4 regions of the Streptomyces sp. NPDC029151 genome follow, and region 1 is predicted to be linked to each of the others. Evidence: riboswitches for the same ligand, from Rfam matches in the RefSeq annotation. Region 1 holds a riboswitch; each other region holds the start of a gene.
The links. Region 1 has a riboswitch for cobalamin ahead of ACZ4VF_RS02425 (CbtB domain-containing protein). Riboswitches for the same ligand answer to the same signal wherever they lie in the genome.
Positions count from the first base shown of each region.

Region 2: linked by a shared signal. The riboswitch ahead of nicT (Nickel transporter NicT) and the one ahead of ACZ4VF_RS02425 (CbtB domain-containing protein) in region 1 are both predicted to bind cobalamin.
Region 3: linked by a shared signal. The riboswitch ahead of ACZ4VF_RS31175 (FecCD family ABC transporter permease) and the one ahead of ACZ4VF_RS02425 (CbtB domain-containing protein) in region 1 are both predicted to bind cobalamin.
Region 4: linked by a shared signal. The riboswitch ahead of ACZ4VF_RS07995 (cobalamin biosynthesis protein) and the one ahead of ACZ4VF_RS02425 (CbtB domain-containing protein) in region 1 are both predicted to bind cobalamin.

Region 1 covers NZ_JBVHWQ010000001.1:610,347-613,988, reverse strand. Annotated here, with positions in the region: gene ACZ4VF_RS02430 (hypothetical protein) at 1-785, opposite strand, end outside; cobalamin riboswitch at 1,677-1,821, shown strand; gene ACZ4VF_RS02425 (CbtB domain-containing protein) at 1,858-2,079, shown strand; gene ACZ4VF_RS02420 (CbtA family protein) at 2,101-2,850, shown strand; gene ACZ4VF_RS02415 (NAD(P)/FAD-dependent oxidoreductase) at 3,192-3,642, opposite strand, start outside.
Region 2 covers NZ_JBVHWQ010000008.1:382,934-386,575, forward strand. Annotated here, with positions in the region: gene ACZ4VF_RS28880 (nucleoside hydrolase) at 1-132, shown strand, start outside; gene nicT (Nickel transporter NicT) at 133-1,203, opposite strand; cobalamin riboswitch at 1,230-1,413, opposite strand; gene ACZ4VF_RS28890 (metalloregulator ArsR/SmtB family transcription factor) at 1,494-1,844, shown strand; gene ACZ4VF_RS28895 (glycoside hydrolase family 13 protein) at 1,925-3,583, shown strand.
Region 3 covers NZ_JBVHWQ010000010.1:113,121-116,762, reverse strand. Annotated here, with positions in the region: gene ACZ4VF_RS31185 (xanthine dehydrogenase family protein molybdopterin-binding subunit) at 1-880, shown strand, start outside; gene ACZ4VF_RS31180 (XdhC family protein) at 873-2,015, shown strand; cobalamin riboswitch at 2,026-2,171, shown strand; gene ACZ4VF_RS31175 (FecCD family ABC transporter permease) at 2,261-3,337, shown strand; gene ACZ4VF_RS31170 (ABC transporter ATP-binding protein) at 3,340-3,642, shown strand, end outside.
Region 4 covers NZ_JBVHWQ010000002.1:54,940-58,581, reverse strand. Annotated here, with positions in the region: gene ACZ4VF_RS08000 (cobyric acid synthase) at 1-1,020, opposite strand, end outside; gene ACZ4VF_RS07995 (cobalamin biosynthesis protein) at 1,017-1,961, opposite strand; cobalamin riboswitch at 2,074-2,214, opposite strand; gene ACZ4VF_RS07990 (hypothetical protein) at 2,342-2,569, opposite strand; gene ACZ4VF_RS07985 (inorganic phosphate transporter) at 2,601-3,642, opposite strand, start outside.

The sequences.
Region 1 (3,642 bases):
TCGGTCAGTCGACGGATCGTCAGGAAGCGGGAATCGGAGCCGTCGTCGGCCGGCTCGTGCTCAAGGATGACGGTGAGTCGCCGGAGTCTTTGCGCCGCTCGGACGACGACGGCGGATGCGATCCGGTCGTAGGAGGCGAAGCTCCCGGGCCCGTTGCCGGATCGAGCGGCCCCCGCCGCTGTCAGGGCCAGCTCGGCCTCCGCCCGGAGTTCCGGAGAGGCAGCGGGCCGTGGAGAGGAGAGCCCGAACGGAGGAGAGGTGTAAAGCACAGCGTGCCGGGCCTCCACATGGAGTTCAGCCCAAGCCTCTGTCTGCGTCGCGTCGCCCCACAGCACGTGCGACGTCGCAGACGGGCACGGGCTGCCCTTCAGATCCGCCAGCATGTCGCCGTCCGACACCGGGTGTTCGGTGTGTGTACTCATCCGGCGAGCCACTGAGAGACATGACGGCATCGGTAGGTCGGGGTCCACCTGTGCGGGCAGGTTCCTCGCATGATCGGACTCGGCCACCGACTTGGCGAGACACACGCAGGCCAGCAAGGGGTCCAGCTCGATGCCGAAGAAGGGCAGTCCGAGCAGGCGTGCCGCGCAGGCCGAACTCCCCCCGCCGGCCAGAGGGTCCACGAACAGGTCGGCCTCCGGACAAAGATCCCGGACTATTCGGGCCGTGGTGCGAACATTTGATGCGTTCCTGGCCTGGTACCACCGGTCGATCGGTTCGTACGGATCAGGGAGGTACTCCATCAGGTTTCCAGGCGGGCCGTATGCCTTCAGCGTCGACGTCACAGCTCCCTCGCCCCCTCGCGAGCCCGGCGATCCGGGGTACCACTTGAGTGCACTACCCTGCGCGCTCAGCGCATAAGAGCGGGATCGAGCCGAAACGCCACAGTGGGTCCGGGGGCGGATGTCTGAGGAGTTCGTCGCACAGGGGGCAGGGTGGGGGACAGAGCTTCGGCGGGACGGTGGCCGGCATCAGCGCGTAGATCAAGCGGCGCCGGGATTCCTTGAGTGTGCCCAGGCACGACGAAGTCCGGACCCGGCGCATCCGCCCCTGCAGAGCCACACCTGCGGCGAGGGGACGCGCGACAGCGCGTTCGTCGCCTCTACGTGCCCGCACGCAGGCCTGATCATCACCGGGACCGTGGCGATCCGCAGGATGACCGGCTCCTGCAGGCTGGAGGCCGTACCGTCGCCCACGGCCAAACGAACCGAGTTGGGGGAAGTCGGAACGAGAGCCCGGGAGCGAGCCGTGGACAGCCGGCACCAGCACCTCACGCCCACCGGTCGCTCGGGGGACCGTGGCGACGGTCACCGGATGCGCCCTGGCGCACCATGGGCGCGGCCGAAGCCGAGCGAGCCGGACCGGTCTCCCCTGTGGGCCCCACCGACGACCTGCTCGGCGAAGCCCTGGCCGCCGCCGAGAGGGTCGCCGGCATGTCGCTGCCTGTCGCAACGATGGCGAAGTAAGCAGGCCGACCGGGCCTTCGGGACCACGCTCGGGGAAGGCGTCCGCTCTGAACGGAGCCTCTTCCGCTCGGCCAACGCCGACCGGCAGGAGAGCACAGTCGCCTTCGTCCCCGCACGCGCCGCCGGAGCTCCGTCACCGCAGAACCACGGAGCCCGTACCGTCCCACTCGGCGGGAGAAGAAGATCACGCCGGCGAAGGCGGTCTTGGCCATCCTCGCGCCGCGCGGTACGGTCTGTCCGATATCGACGACGGCGAGACGGAAGCCGGTGGGAATCCGGCACGGTCGCGCCACTGTGTGCGGGCACCGCAGGGGTGTTCGTGAGTCAGACCCGTGGCCGTCGTCCTGTGCACCACCGAGATGGGACGCGAACTCCCAGAGGAGGTCCTGCCATGGCGCAGACCGTCGTCCGGCCGACAGCCACCACTCCCGCAGTCCCCGCCAAGCTGCCGCTGAGGGCGGTGGCTCCCTGGGCGGTCTTCTTCGGCATCCTGATGCTCGTCCTGCTCTACTTCGTCGGCGCCGAGCAGGGCGCCACCTCCGTCTTCAACGGCACCGGCGTCCACGAGTGGGTGCACGACGCCCGTCACCTGCTCGGCTTCCCCTGCCACTGACGCGAGGGGACAGCACCGCCCATGAACTCCGCAACCGTACGGAACCTTCTCGTGCGGGGCATGCTCGCCGGCCTCGTCGCCGGCGTGCTCGCCCTCGTCGCGGCCTACCTCCTCGGTGAGCCGAGCGTCGACAAGGCGATCGCCTTCGAGGACGCGCACTCCCACGAGCACGAGATGGAAGTCGTCTCCCGCTCCCTGCAGTCCACCGCGGGCCTGGCCACCGGCGTCCTCGTCTACGGAGTCGCGTTCGGCGGCATCGCCGCGCTCGCCTACTGCTTCGCGCTCGGCCGCGTAGGCCGCTTCACCCCGCGGGCGACCGCCCTGCTGCTGTCCGGCTGCGCACTGCTCGCCGTGTACGTCGTGCCGTTCCTGAAGTACCCGGCCAACCCGCCCTCGGTCGGCGACCCCGGCACCATCGGCGAACGGACCACGCTGTACTTCCTGATGATGCTGCTCAGCGTCCTCCTGGCGGTCGCCGCCACCATCCTGGGCAAGCGCCTCGCGCCCACCCTGGGCACCTGGTGGGCGACGGTCGCCGCGGTGGCCGCCTTCGCCGTCGTCATCGGCCTGGCCTACGCGTTCCTGCCGGTCGTCAACGAGGTGCCGGGGGACTTCCCGGCCGCCCTGCTGTGGAGGTTCCGGCTGTCCGCCCTGGCCGTCCAGTCCGTCCTGTGGGCCGGCTTCGGCCTGCTCTTCGGGGAACTGGCGGAACGCCTGCTGAACCCCAGGCCGGCAGCCGCCGGCGGAAGCGCGGTTCCGGCCGCGCACTGATTCCTTCCGGACGACCGAGGGCCCCGCGGAACCATCCGGGGGCCCTCCGGCGTTCTTCGGACACCGAGTCCGGCGGAAGAGCGCGTACGGCGACACGACAGGCAGCCCGACCGGACGCGGACCACCCGGCCGAGGAGCGGAGGAACCAAGCGGCCAGGATCCCCCAGCCGTACGGTTCCTCGCCCAGCAGGCCACACGCACCGTACGGCTGGTCCACGACCTGGAGACCCTGATCGCCGCACAGGGGGAGGGCTGCACCGGGCGGGTCTCCCGCGATCGCAGGTGTCAACGGCTCGGAGGCGTCTGAAGCTCTGCTCAGTGGTTGCCGGCCGACGTTTCCGTTATGCCGGCATCCGGTTCGGGACTGCGTCGTGCCAGCCGGCTTGGACAGCGATCGCCTGACGCCACTGCCTGACGCCCTTGGGCGGCATACCAACTGCGAGAACTCCGGTGAGGCGGTCACCCGTGCGGTAGGCGACCACGAACCTGCGCTCCTCCAAGCAGCCTTCGACAACTGCCGTTTCCTCGTGGCCGCGCAGGTAGCCGTGGGCATGGATCTTCATGTCGTACTGGTCGGACCAGAAGTACGGCACGGGCGCGAACGGCTTGCGGGCCTGAGGAGCGGCGAGCAGGTTCCGGGCGGCGGCCATGCCCTGCTCGGACGCGTTCGTACGGTGCTCGATCCGCATCTGGACACCGAACAGCGGGTTGTGCCAGCGAGCCACGTCTCCGGCTGCGTATACGCCCGGCGCGGCCTGGCAGTACGCGTCGCAGACAACGCCGTCATCGACA
Region 2 (3,642 bases), on a different contig from region 1:
GTCGACCGGCGGCCCCGGCTGGGCGAGTCGGAGATCCATGAGGGGGGCCGTGAGACGGCCCTGGTGGACGTCGCGCTGGAGGTCGACGCCGACCGGTACGTGAAGCTGTACCTGGAGACGGTGCGGCGGTAGTCAGTCGGCGGCCGACCAGCGTTCCTCCACGCGGGCCAGCCGCCAGTACGCCAGGGCCGCCGCCCACACCGCCACGAACAGGCCGACGATGAGGTAGCCGACGTTGCCGAGGTCGAGGCCGGCGATCCAGCCGGTCACGGCGTCGTGCAGGGCGAACTTCTCGTGCAGGACGCCGACCAGTTCGATCGTGCCGATGAAGAAGGCGACCGCGATGGACAGGCCGGTGATGGCGAGGTTGTAGAAGACCTTGCGGACGGGGTTGGCGAACGCCCACTGGTAGGCGAAGTTCATGAACGTGCCGTCGAGGGTGTCGAACAGGCTCATCCCGGCGGCGAAGAGGAGGGGCAGGCACAGGACCGCGTACCAGGGCAGGCCGGCCGCCGCGCCGGAGCCCGCCATCACCATCAGCGTGACCTCGGTGGCCGTGTCGAAGCCGAGGCCGAAGAGGAAGCCCAGCGGGTACATCTGGCCGGGCCGGGAGACGGACTTGGTGAGGCGGCCGAGGATCCGGTTCATGAAGCCGCGCGAGTCCAGGTGCTGTTCCAGCTCCTTCTCGTCGTACGCGCCCGCGCGCATCGCCCGGAAGACCTTCAGGATGCCCACCAGGGCGACCAGGTTCAGGGCGGCGATGAGGTAGAGGAACGTGCCGGAGATCGTCGTACCGAGGAAGCCGAGCACCTGGTGGGTGGTGGAGCCCTCGTTCGTCACCTTGCCGGCGAGCGAGGTGCCGCCCGCGATCAGCAGGGCCAGCAGGACGACGACGCTGGAGTGGCCGAGCGCGAACCAGAAACCCACCGACACCGGCCGCTTGCCGTCGGCCATCAGCTTGCGCGTGGTGTTGTCGATCGCCGCGATGTGGTCGGCGTCGAAGGCGTGCCGCATGCCCAGGGTGTAGGCGGTGATGCCGAGACCGACCCCGAAGACGTCGGTGCCGACCTTGTAGTGGCGGGGGGCCACGAGGAGGTACAGGATGCCGAAGGCCACGAGGTGCAGGGCGACGATCACCGCCATCAGGCCCGCCGTCCTGACGGTGTCCTCGCGTCGCCAGCGGAAGGTCGTGACATCGGCCATCGTTCATGCTCCAGCACCTCGTGGATCACTTCATGAGTGCCGTGGCCGGTCTCCTGGCTTACGGGTCGCACGTCCGCCGTCCCTGCCTTCCCGGTCGTACGACCAGTGGCCCGGCGGGTGCCGGACGGGACGGGAACTCCCCGATCACAGTGGCGAGGGCCGCGTCGACCTTGCATCGACTTCCCGAACACCACGGCCCGCCCACCGTAGAGGGGCGCGCGGTTCCCTGCATAGCTGCGCACCCGCGCAGGTATTCAAGATCACAAAAGTGCGCCTGCGAGGATGTGGTCATGCATCTCGTGCCTGCCGACCGAGCCGACCGTCGCACCATCGACGGTCACCGGGTGTGCGAGGCGATCGCCGCCATCGGCGACGCGGGGCTCCTGCGCACCTGGGCCGACCGTTTCTCCCTGCTGGCCGACGCCAACCGGCTCGCGCTGCTGCTCGCCCTGCACCGCACCGGGCCGCTCGCCGTGTCGGACCTCGCCGTCGCCACGGGCATGAACGACCCGGCCGTCTCCCAGGCCCTGCGGCTGCTGCGGGCGGCCGGGGTCGTGGCCGGGGAGAAGGAGGGGCGCGTGGTGCGGTACCGGGTGGTGGACGTGGAGGTACAGGGCCTGTTGGAGCACTGCACGGCCTGACCACCCACGAAAAGGTTCCCTTTCCGGGCACTGTGGACAGATACAGATTCCGCACTGTCGTCCGTCCCATGGGAGCCCGTATGGCAGACCACTCGCCGGACCTCTCGCCCAGGAACCCCGACTGGTGGCGCCAGGCCGTCATCTACCAGGTGTACCCGCGCAGTTTCGCCGACGCCGACGGAGACGGCCTCGGCGACCTCCGGGGTGTCACCCAGCGTCTGGACCACCTGGCCGCGCTCGGCGTGGACGCCCTGTGGCTGAGCCCCTTCTACCCCTCCGAACTCGCCGACGGCGGCTACGACGTCATCGACCCGCGCGGCGTCGACGAGCGCCTCGGCACCCTGGACGACTTCGACGCCCTGGTCGCCGAGGCGCACCGGCTCGGCCTCAAGGTCGTCGTGGACATCGTCCCCAACCACACCTCCCACCTGCACCCCTGGTTCGAGGAGGCGCTGCGCGCCGGACCCGGCTCCGCCGCCCGGGAGCGGTACGTCTTCCGGCCGGGGCGCGGCGCGCACGGGGAGCTGCCGCCCACCGACTGGCAGTCGGTGTTCGGCGGCAGCGCCTGGCGGCGGGTGCCCGACGGGGAGTGGTACCTCCACCTCTTCGCCCCCGAACAGCCCGACCTCAACTGGGACAACGAGGAGGTCCGCGCCGACTTCCGCACCACCCTGCGGTTCTGGTCCGACCGGGGCGTGGACGGCTTCCGCGTCGACGTCGCCCACGGCCTGGCCAAGGACCTCACCGAACCGCTGCGGGACGTCGGCGGCCTCGGCGCGACCGGCGAGCAGGCGCTGCCGCTGGTGCCGCCGGGCAGCCACCCGTACTGGGACCGGGACGAGGTCCACGAGATCTACCGGGACTGGCGCAAGATCTTCGACGCGTACAGCCCGCCGCGCATGGCCGTCGCCGAGGCCTGGGTGCCGGGCGACCGCCGCGCCCTGTACGCCCGGCCCGACGAACTCGGCCAGGCGTTCAACTTCGAGTACCTGGAGGCCCGCTGGGACGCCGGGGAGCTGCGGGACGTCATCACCGGCTCGCTGGCCACGGCCCGGGCCGCCGGGGCCTCCGCGACCTGGGTGCTGTCCAACCACGACGTCGTACGCCACGCCTCCCGGCTGATGCTGCCGCCGGACACCGACCCGGCCGCCTGGCTGCTCGCCGACGGTGCCGCGCCCGCCGTCGACACGGCGGCCGGGCTGCGCCGGGCCCGGGCGGCGACCCTGCTGATGCTGGCGCTGCCCGGCTCGGCCTACCTCTACCAGGGCGAGGAACTCGGCCTGCCGGAGGTCGCCGACCTGCCCGTCGAGGTGCTCCAGGACCCGATCTGGGAGCAGACCGGCCATGTCCGCAAGGGCCGCGACGGCTGCCGCGTGCCGCTGCCGTGGACGACGACCGGACCCAGTCACGGCTTCGGGCCCGGGGCCTCCTGGCTGCCGCAGCCCGCGTCCTTCGCGGCGTACGCCGTCGACGCGCAGACCGGGACCGAGGGCTCCACGCTGGAGCTGTACCGCACGGCCCTGCGGCTGCGCCGCAAGCTGCTCGCGGGCGAGACCCTGACCTGGACCCCGGACGCACCGGCCGGTGTGCTGGACTTCAGGCGCTCCGACGGCTGGCGCAGCGTCACCAACGTGACCGCCGGGCCGGTACCGCTGCCGCCGGGCGAGGTCCTGCTCAGCAGCACCCCGCTGCCGGAGGGAAGCGCGCTGCCGCCGGACACCACGGTGTGGCTGGCCTAGGGCCTCTCTTCCGGATCTCGCCGGGGTCGCGGGGGCCGGCACGCACATCTGCGGCGTTG
Region 3 (3,642 bases), on a different contig from region 1:
CGACCGGCGGCCCGGACTGCGCCGGGAGGGCCGCTGGCTGCTCGGCACCGGCACGGCGGCGGCCTCCTTCCCGGCCGGCGCCGCACCCTCCACCGCGACGGCGACCGCGCATCCGGACGGCACCTTCACCGTGCGGATCTCCGCGGCCGACATCGGCACCGGGGCCCGTACCGCGCTCACCCTCGTCGCCGCGGACGCCCTCCAGGTGGCCCCGGAGCGCATCCGGATGCGTATCGGCGACAGCGACTTCGGCCCGGCGATGATCGCCGGCGGCTCCATGGGCACCCGCTCCTGGTCCTGGGCCGTCAAGACCGCGGCCGGTGAACTCCGCGAACGGCTGGCCCTCGGCGCCGACGTCCCCGAAGAGGGCCTCACCGTGCACTCCGACACCACCGCGGCCCTCGGCGCCCTCACCCCCGCCGAACGGCACTCCTTCGGGGCGCAGTTCGCGGAGGTCGCCGTGGACGTCACCACCGGCGAGGTACGCGTGCGGCGCATGCTCGGCATCTTCGCGGCCGGCCGAATCGTCAACCCGCTCACCGCACGCAACCAGCTCCGGGGCGGCATGATCTGGGGCATCTCCATGGCCCTGCACGAGGAGGCGGCCCGGGACCGCGCCTCCGGCGGCCACGTCGGCGCCGACCTCGCCGGCTACCACGTCGCCACCCACGCCGACGTACCCCGCGTCGAGGCCGACTGGATCGACGACACCGACCCCGACGACCCCGTGGGGATCAAGGGCATCGGCGAGATCGGCATCGTCGGCGCCGCCGCCGCCGTCGCCAACGCGGTCTGGCACGCGACCGGTGTGCGCCACCGCAGTCTGCCCATCCGGCCGGACCGTGTCCTGTCGGCCGCCACGGGGGCGACGGATGCTTGACCTGGCCGCGCAACTGCACCGCTGGATCGAGGAGGGACGCGAGTTCGCCGTCGCCACCGTGGTGTCCGTGGGCGGCAGCGCACCGCGCGGCCCCGGCGCCGCCCTCGCCGTCGACCGCGAGGGCACCGCCATCGGCTCGGTCTCCGGCGGCTGCGTCGAGGGCGCGGTGTACGACCTGTGCCACGAGGCGCTGCGGACCGGAGAGAGCATCCGCGAACGGTTCGGCTACAGCGACGAGGACGCCTTCGCCGTGGGCCTGACCTGCGGCGGCACCATCGACATGCTGATCACGCCGGTGGCCGGCGGGTCGCCCGCCCGGACGGTCGTCGCATCGGCTCTGTCGGCCGCCGCCGGGGGCCGGCCGGCAGCCCTCGCCCGGGTCGCCCACGGCCCGGCCGAACTCCTGGGGCAGGCCCTGCTGGTCCGGTCCGACGGCACGTCCGAGGGCGGCCTCGGCGGCCATCCGGACCTGGACCGTACGGCGGCGCAGGAGGCCCGGGCCCTGCTGGAGGCGGGCCGCACCGGCACGGTGGACCTCTCCGCGGACGGTTCGCACTGCCCCGGAGGCCTGACGCTGCTGGTCGAGTCGAACGTGCCGCCCCCGCGCATGATCGTGTTCGGTGCGGTCGACTTCGCCTCGGCGCTGGCCCGGGCCGGCAAGTTCCTCGGCTACCACGTGACCGTCTGCGACGCCCGCCCCGTCTTCACGACCCGCGACCGCTTCCCGGACGCCGACGAGGTCGTGGTCGACTGGCCGCACCGGTACCTGCGGCGCACCGAGACCGACGCCCGTACGGTCCTGTGCGTGCTCACCCACGACGCCAAGTTCGACGTACCCCTGCTGAAGGTGGCCCTCCGGATGCCGGTCGCGTTCGTCGGCGCGATGGGCTCGCGCCGTACCCACGAGGACCGCGACCGGCGCCTGCGGTCGGAAGGCGTGACCGAACGCGAACTGGCCCGGCTGCGCTCACCGATCGGCCTCGACCTCGGCGCCCGCACACCGGAGGAGACCGCCCTGTCGATCGCCGCGGAGATCGTCGCCGCCAGGCGGGGCGGCACGGGCGTCCCGCTGACCGGCTCGGACACGCCGATCCATCACGAGACCGGAGAGGGCGGCAGGCCGGCGGTCGCCTGAGTCCGGGCTCGTGGCGAGCTGATCGTTTTGTTAGGCTCACCTTGCCTTCCGTGGGGGAAGCCCGGTGAGAGTCCGGCACTGACCCGCAACGGTGTGCGCGACGGCCCCGTGGTCCGTCGCGCGAGTCCGGTCGCCCGCGGAGGGCTGAGCGACCCGTTGACTGCTCGCCGTGGACTGCGAGAAGGGGCCGCGCGGCCGGCACGGCCGTACGGGCCGTCCCCTGCTCGGCATCCAGCAGGCGGCCCATGCGAAGGACGGCCCCCACCGTGCGCCGAAGAACGGCCCTCCGCCGGATACCCGTACTGCCCCTCGGCCTCGGGCTCGGCGCCCTGCTGGTGCTGTCGCTGCTGTGCGGAGTCGGGCTCGGGGCCGCCGGCATCGGCTGGGGGGACTCGCTCCGCTTCCTGTGGGCCGGGCTCACCGGCGGCACCGTGCACGCGCCCGACGCGGCCGCCTACACCATCGTCTGGGAGATCCGGCTGCCCCGGGTCCTGCTCGGCGCGGTCGTCGGGGCGGGGCTCGCGGCCGTCGGTGTCGCCGTGCAGGCCATGGTCCGCAATGCCCTGGCCGACCCGTTCGTCCTGGGGATCTCCTCCGGCGCGGCGGTCGGCGCCAACGCCGTCATCCTGCTGGGAGCACTCGCGGGACTCGGGGTGTGGGCGCTGTCGGTGTCGGCGTTCGCCTCGGCGCTCGCGGCCATGGGGCTCGTGTACGCCGTGGCCCGCTCGCCCCGCGGACTGGCCCCGCTGCGGCTGATCCTCACCGGCACGGCGCTGGCGTACGGCTTCGAGGCCGTCACCACCGTCATGGTGTTCGGCGCGGCCCGCGGCGAGGCGGCCCGGTCGGCCATGATGTGGCTGCTGGGCAGCCTGGGCGGCGCGACCTGGGCACAGGTACCGCTCGCCGCGGTGACCGTGGCGGCCGGCTGCGCCTGGCTGCTGATGCGGGCGGAGACACTCGACGCGCTCGCCATGGGCGACGAGACCTCGGCCGCCCTCGGCGTCCGACCGTCCCGGATACGACGGGAGTTGTTCCTGGTGACCGCCGCTGTCACGGGAACCGTCGTCGCGGTCAGCGGGGCCATCGGCTTCGTGGGGCTGATGGTGCCGCACGTCGTGCGGATGCTGGTCGGTGCCGGACACCGCCGGGTGCTGGCCGTGGCCCCGCTCGCCGGCGCGGTGCTGCTGGGATGGGCGGACCTGCTGTCCCGGCTGTTGCTCGCCCCGGCCGAGCTGCCGGTCGGCGTGGTCACCGCGGTGGTCGGGGTCCCCGCGTTCCTCCTGCTGATGCGGCGCGGCGGCGACGCCTTCGGGGGGCGCTGAGCATGCGGCTCGACATCGACCGGGTGACCATCGAGACCGCCGGGGCCCGGATCGTGGACGACGTCCGACTCACCGTCGGCAGCGGGACGTTCGCCGGACTCGTCGGCCCCAACGGCAGCGGCAAGTCCACCCTGCTGCGCAGCGTGTACCGGGCGCTGCGGCCGACGGGCGGGGCGGTACGGCTGGACGGCGACGACCTCCACGCCATGCGACCGCGGTCCGCCGCGCGCGCGGTGGCCGCGCTGCCCCAGGAGTCGACGGCCGAGTTCGACTTCACCGTGGCCGAGGTGGTCGCCATGGGACGG
Region 4 (3,642 bases), on a different contig from region 1:
GACCCCGAGGACGGGACGCTGTTCGGCGGCCCGCCGTACCAGCGCGTCCGCGAGCCCGCGCTCGCGCAGCCACTCCAGCGCCCGTACGGTCCCGCGCGTGCCCGGGACCACGACGAGGTCGGCGTCCGCCAGCTCCTCCGGCCGGTCCACGAACCGCACCACGACCCCCGGTTCGGCGGCCAGCGCGTCCACGTCGGTGAAGTTGGACATCAGCGGGATCGCGCACACGGCGACCCGCAGCACGTCCTCGCCGACGGGCGGGGTCACGGTGGACTCCCGGACGGTGCCGCGCAGGGAGACGCGCAGACCGTCCTCCTCGTCGATGCCGAGCCCGTGCCGGAAGGGCAGTACCCCGTAGGTCCGCCGCCCGGTCAGGTCCCGGAGCATGTCCAGCCCCGGCTCCAGCAGGGAGACATCGCCCCGGAACTTGTTCACCAGGAACCCGGCGACCAGTTCCTGGTCCTCGGGGGAGAGCAGGGCGACGGTACCGAAGAAGGAGGCGAACACGCCCCCGCGGTCGATGTCGCCGACGACGAGCACGGGCAGCCGCGCGTTGCGTGCGACGCCCATGTTGACGATGTCCGTCCGCCGGAGGTTGATCTCGGCCGGACTGCCCGCCCCCTCACAGATCACCGCGTCATACGTGCCCCGCAACTCGGCCAGGCAGTCCAGCACCGTGCCCAGCAGCCGCTGCTGGCGCCCGCCGTGGTACCCGCGTGCGCTCAGCTCGCCCACCGGCTTGCCCAGCAGCACCACCTGGCTGCTCTGCTCGCCGCCGGGCTTGAGCAGCACCGGGTTCATCAGCGCGGTCGGCTCGATCCGGCAGGCCTGCGCCTGCATCGCCTGCGCCCGGCCGATCTCGGCGCCCTCGCGCGTGACGAACGAGTTCAACGACATGTTCTGCGCCTTGAACGGCGCGACCTTCACCCCCTGGCGTACCAGCCAGCGGCAGATGCCGGCCGTCACGACGCTCTTGCCGGCGTCGGAGGTGGTGCCGGCGACGAGGAGACCACCGTTCACTTCCCGCGTCCTTTCAGCAGCCGGCGTGCGGCGAGCGTGCCGGCGAGGGCGAGCAGGCCGACGCGGCGGGAGAGCCGTACGGCCCGGTCGATGTCGCAGACCTGGACCGGCCGCCCGCCGGCGCCGTTGAGGACGGGCCGGTGCTCGACCCGCCCTCCGTAGGAGAGCGTCCCGCCCAGGCGTACGCCGAGGGCGCCCGCGAAGGAGGCCTCCACGGGACCGGCGTTGGGGCTCGGGTGCCGGCGCGCGTCGGCCTTCCAGGCGCGCAGCGCACCCCGCGGATCGGGTCCGGCCGCGGCGGCGAGTACGGCGGTCAGCCGGGCCCCCGGCCAGCCGGCGACGTCGTCGAGGCGGGCGGAGGCCCAGCCGAAGCGCCGCAGGCGGGGGGACTTGTGGCCGACCATCGCGTCCAGGGTGTTGACCGCCCGGAACCCGAGGAGCCCCGGGACCCCCGCGACGGCACCCCAGACGAGGGCGCCGACGACGGCGTCCGAGGTGTTCTCGGCGACCGACTCGACCACGGCCCGGGCGACACCGTCGGCGTCCAGCGCCTGCGGGTCCCGGCCGCACAGGTGGGGCAGCCGGGCCCGGGCGGCGTCGATGTCCCCGGCCTCCAGGGCGCGCCCGATGGCGCGGGCCTCGCGGGCGAGCGAGGTGCCGCCGACGACGGCCCAGGTGGCGGCGGCGGTCAGCGCGACGGAGGCGGTGGGGGAGGGGCGTACGGCGCGTGCGGCGAGTGCGCCGAGCGCGACGGCGCCACCGGCGCACACCGTGGTGTGCAGGGCGCCCCAGCCGCGGTGGTCGTGCCACAACGCGCCTTCCACGGCCCCGGCCGCCCGTCCGAAAGCAGCGACCGGATGTCCGCGGCGGGGATCGCCGAGGAGCAGGTCGCCGAGGACGCCGGCGGCGGCGCCGTACGCGTACGTGCGATCGGCACCCATCGGCTCAGCCGGCCGTGGGCACAGGAACGGGCCCGACAGGCCTGGTGCTGGTCCTCGATCGGCAGCCGAGCATGGCGATATGTGTCCTCACTCAGGGTGTCCGCGCCCTGGTTCGACGTGAATCGGCGGTGAGAGTTCCTGGCTCCCGGGGGTTCTTCCCCGGTGACAGTGGCGGGACCGCGCCGGATTCGCACCGGCTTCCTCTCCTGCCGCCGTTGATGGCCTGGGCAGTCCACCACGCGCCCGGAACGGCCGTCAACTTGCCTTTGACCTGCGTGGGGACAGTGTGCTGATCCCCACACCGCGGGGCGTGCGGGGTCTGCCGGGGTACGACGAAGGCTCCCCGCACGGCGTGTGCGGGGAGCCTTTCGGTGGTGTGGTCAGGCCTTGGCCACGATCAGGTTGATGCCGTACGCCACCGCCGCCGCGCAGGCGGCGAAGCAGAGGTAGGCGCCGGTGACGGCGAGGGCGGCGGAGCCCCCCTGTGCCGTGGCCTTCTCGCGCCGGTTCAGGCCCGCGATGCCGAGCGTGAACAGGGTCACCAGGCCCACGGTGGCCACGAGACTGACGCCGAACACGGAGCCCAGGGCTGCCCAGTCGATCTTCATAGTGCTTCCTTCGGTAACCGGGTGCTCGGGGTCAGACCGCGGCGGCCGGCGGGGCGGCCGGGGCCGGTTCGGCGGACGCGGTGGCCTGCTGCGGGAACGTGAGGTCCACCTCGGCGGCGACCGTGCCGGTGGGCGGCGGGATCACGGCGGCGATGGCGGTGGTGACCACACCGGCCGGCTCCTCGGTCTCCTCCACCACGTTGGTGTGGTCGACGACCTCGCGGCGGGAGATCTTCCAGATCGCGGCGGACGCGGCGACCAGGAAGACGGCGACCACGGCGGTGCCCCAGTCACCGAGGTCGGTGACGGACTCGGCGCCCGCGCCGACCAGCGCGGCGGCCGGGAGGGTGAGCGCCCAGGCGACGAACATGCGGGTCGCGGTCGACCAGCGGACCACACCGCCCTTGCGGCCCAGGCCCGCGCCCATCACCGAGCCGGAGACGACGTGGGTGGTGGAGAGGGAGAAGCCGAGGTGGGAGGAGGCCAGGATGGCGGTCGCGGCGCTGGTCTGGGCGGCGAAGCCCTGGCGCGGCTCCAGGTCGGTCAGGCCCTTGCCCATGGTGCGGATGATGCGCCAGCCGCCGATGTAGGTGCCGAGCGCGATGGCCAGGCCGGCGGAGAGGATCACCCAGGTGGGGGGGTTGGAGCCGGGGGCGATCGAGCCGCCCGCGACGAGGGCGAGGGTGATGATGCCCATCGTCTTCTGGGCGTCGTTGGTGCCGTGCGCGAGGGAGACCAGGCCGGCGGAGGCGATCTGGCCGACGCGGTAGCCCTTGCGGGTGGCCTCGCCCTCGGCGGTGCCGCCGACGCCGTAGGAGAACCGGGTGGCCAGCAGCGAGGCGAGGCCCGCCACGATCGGCGCGGCGACGGCCGGGAGCAGCACCTTGGTGACGAGGACGTCACCGTGGACGGCGCCGAAGCCGGCGGAGGCGACGGTGGCGCCGACCAGGCCGCCCATCAGGGCGTGCGAGGAGCTGGACGGCAGGCCCACGAGCCAGGTCAGCAGGTTCCAGAGGATCGCGCCGACCAGGGCGGCGAAGATGACCTCGGGACGGATGCCGGTCTCGTCGACG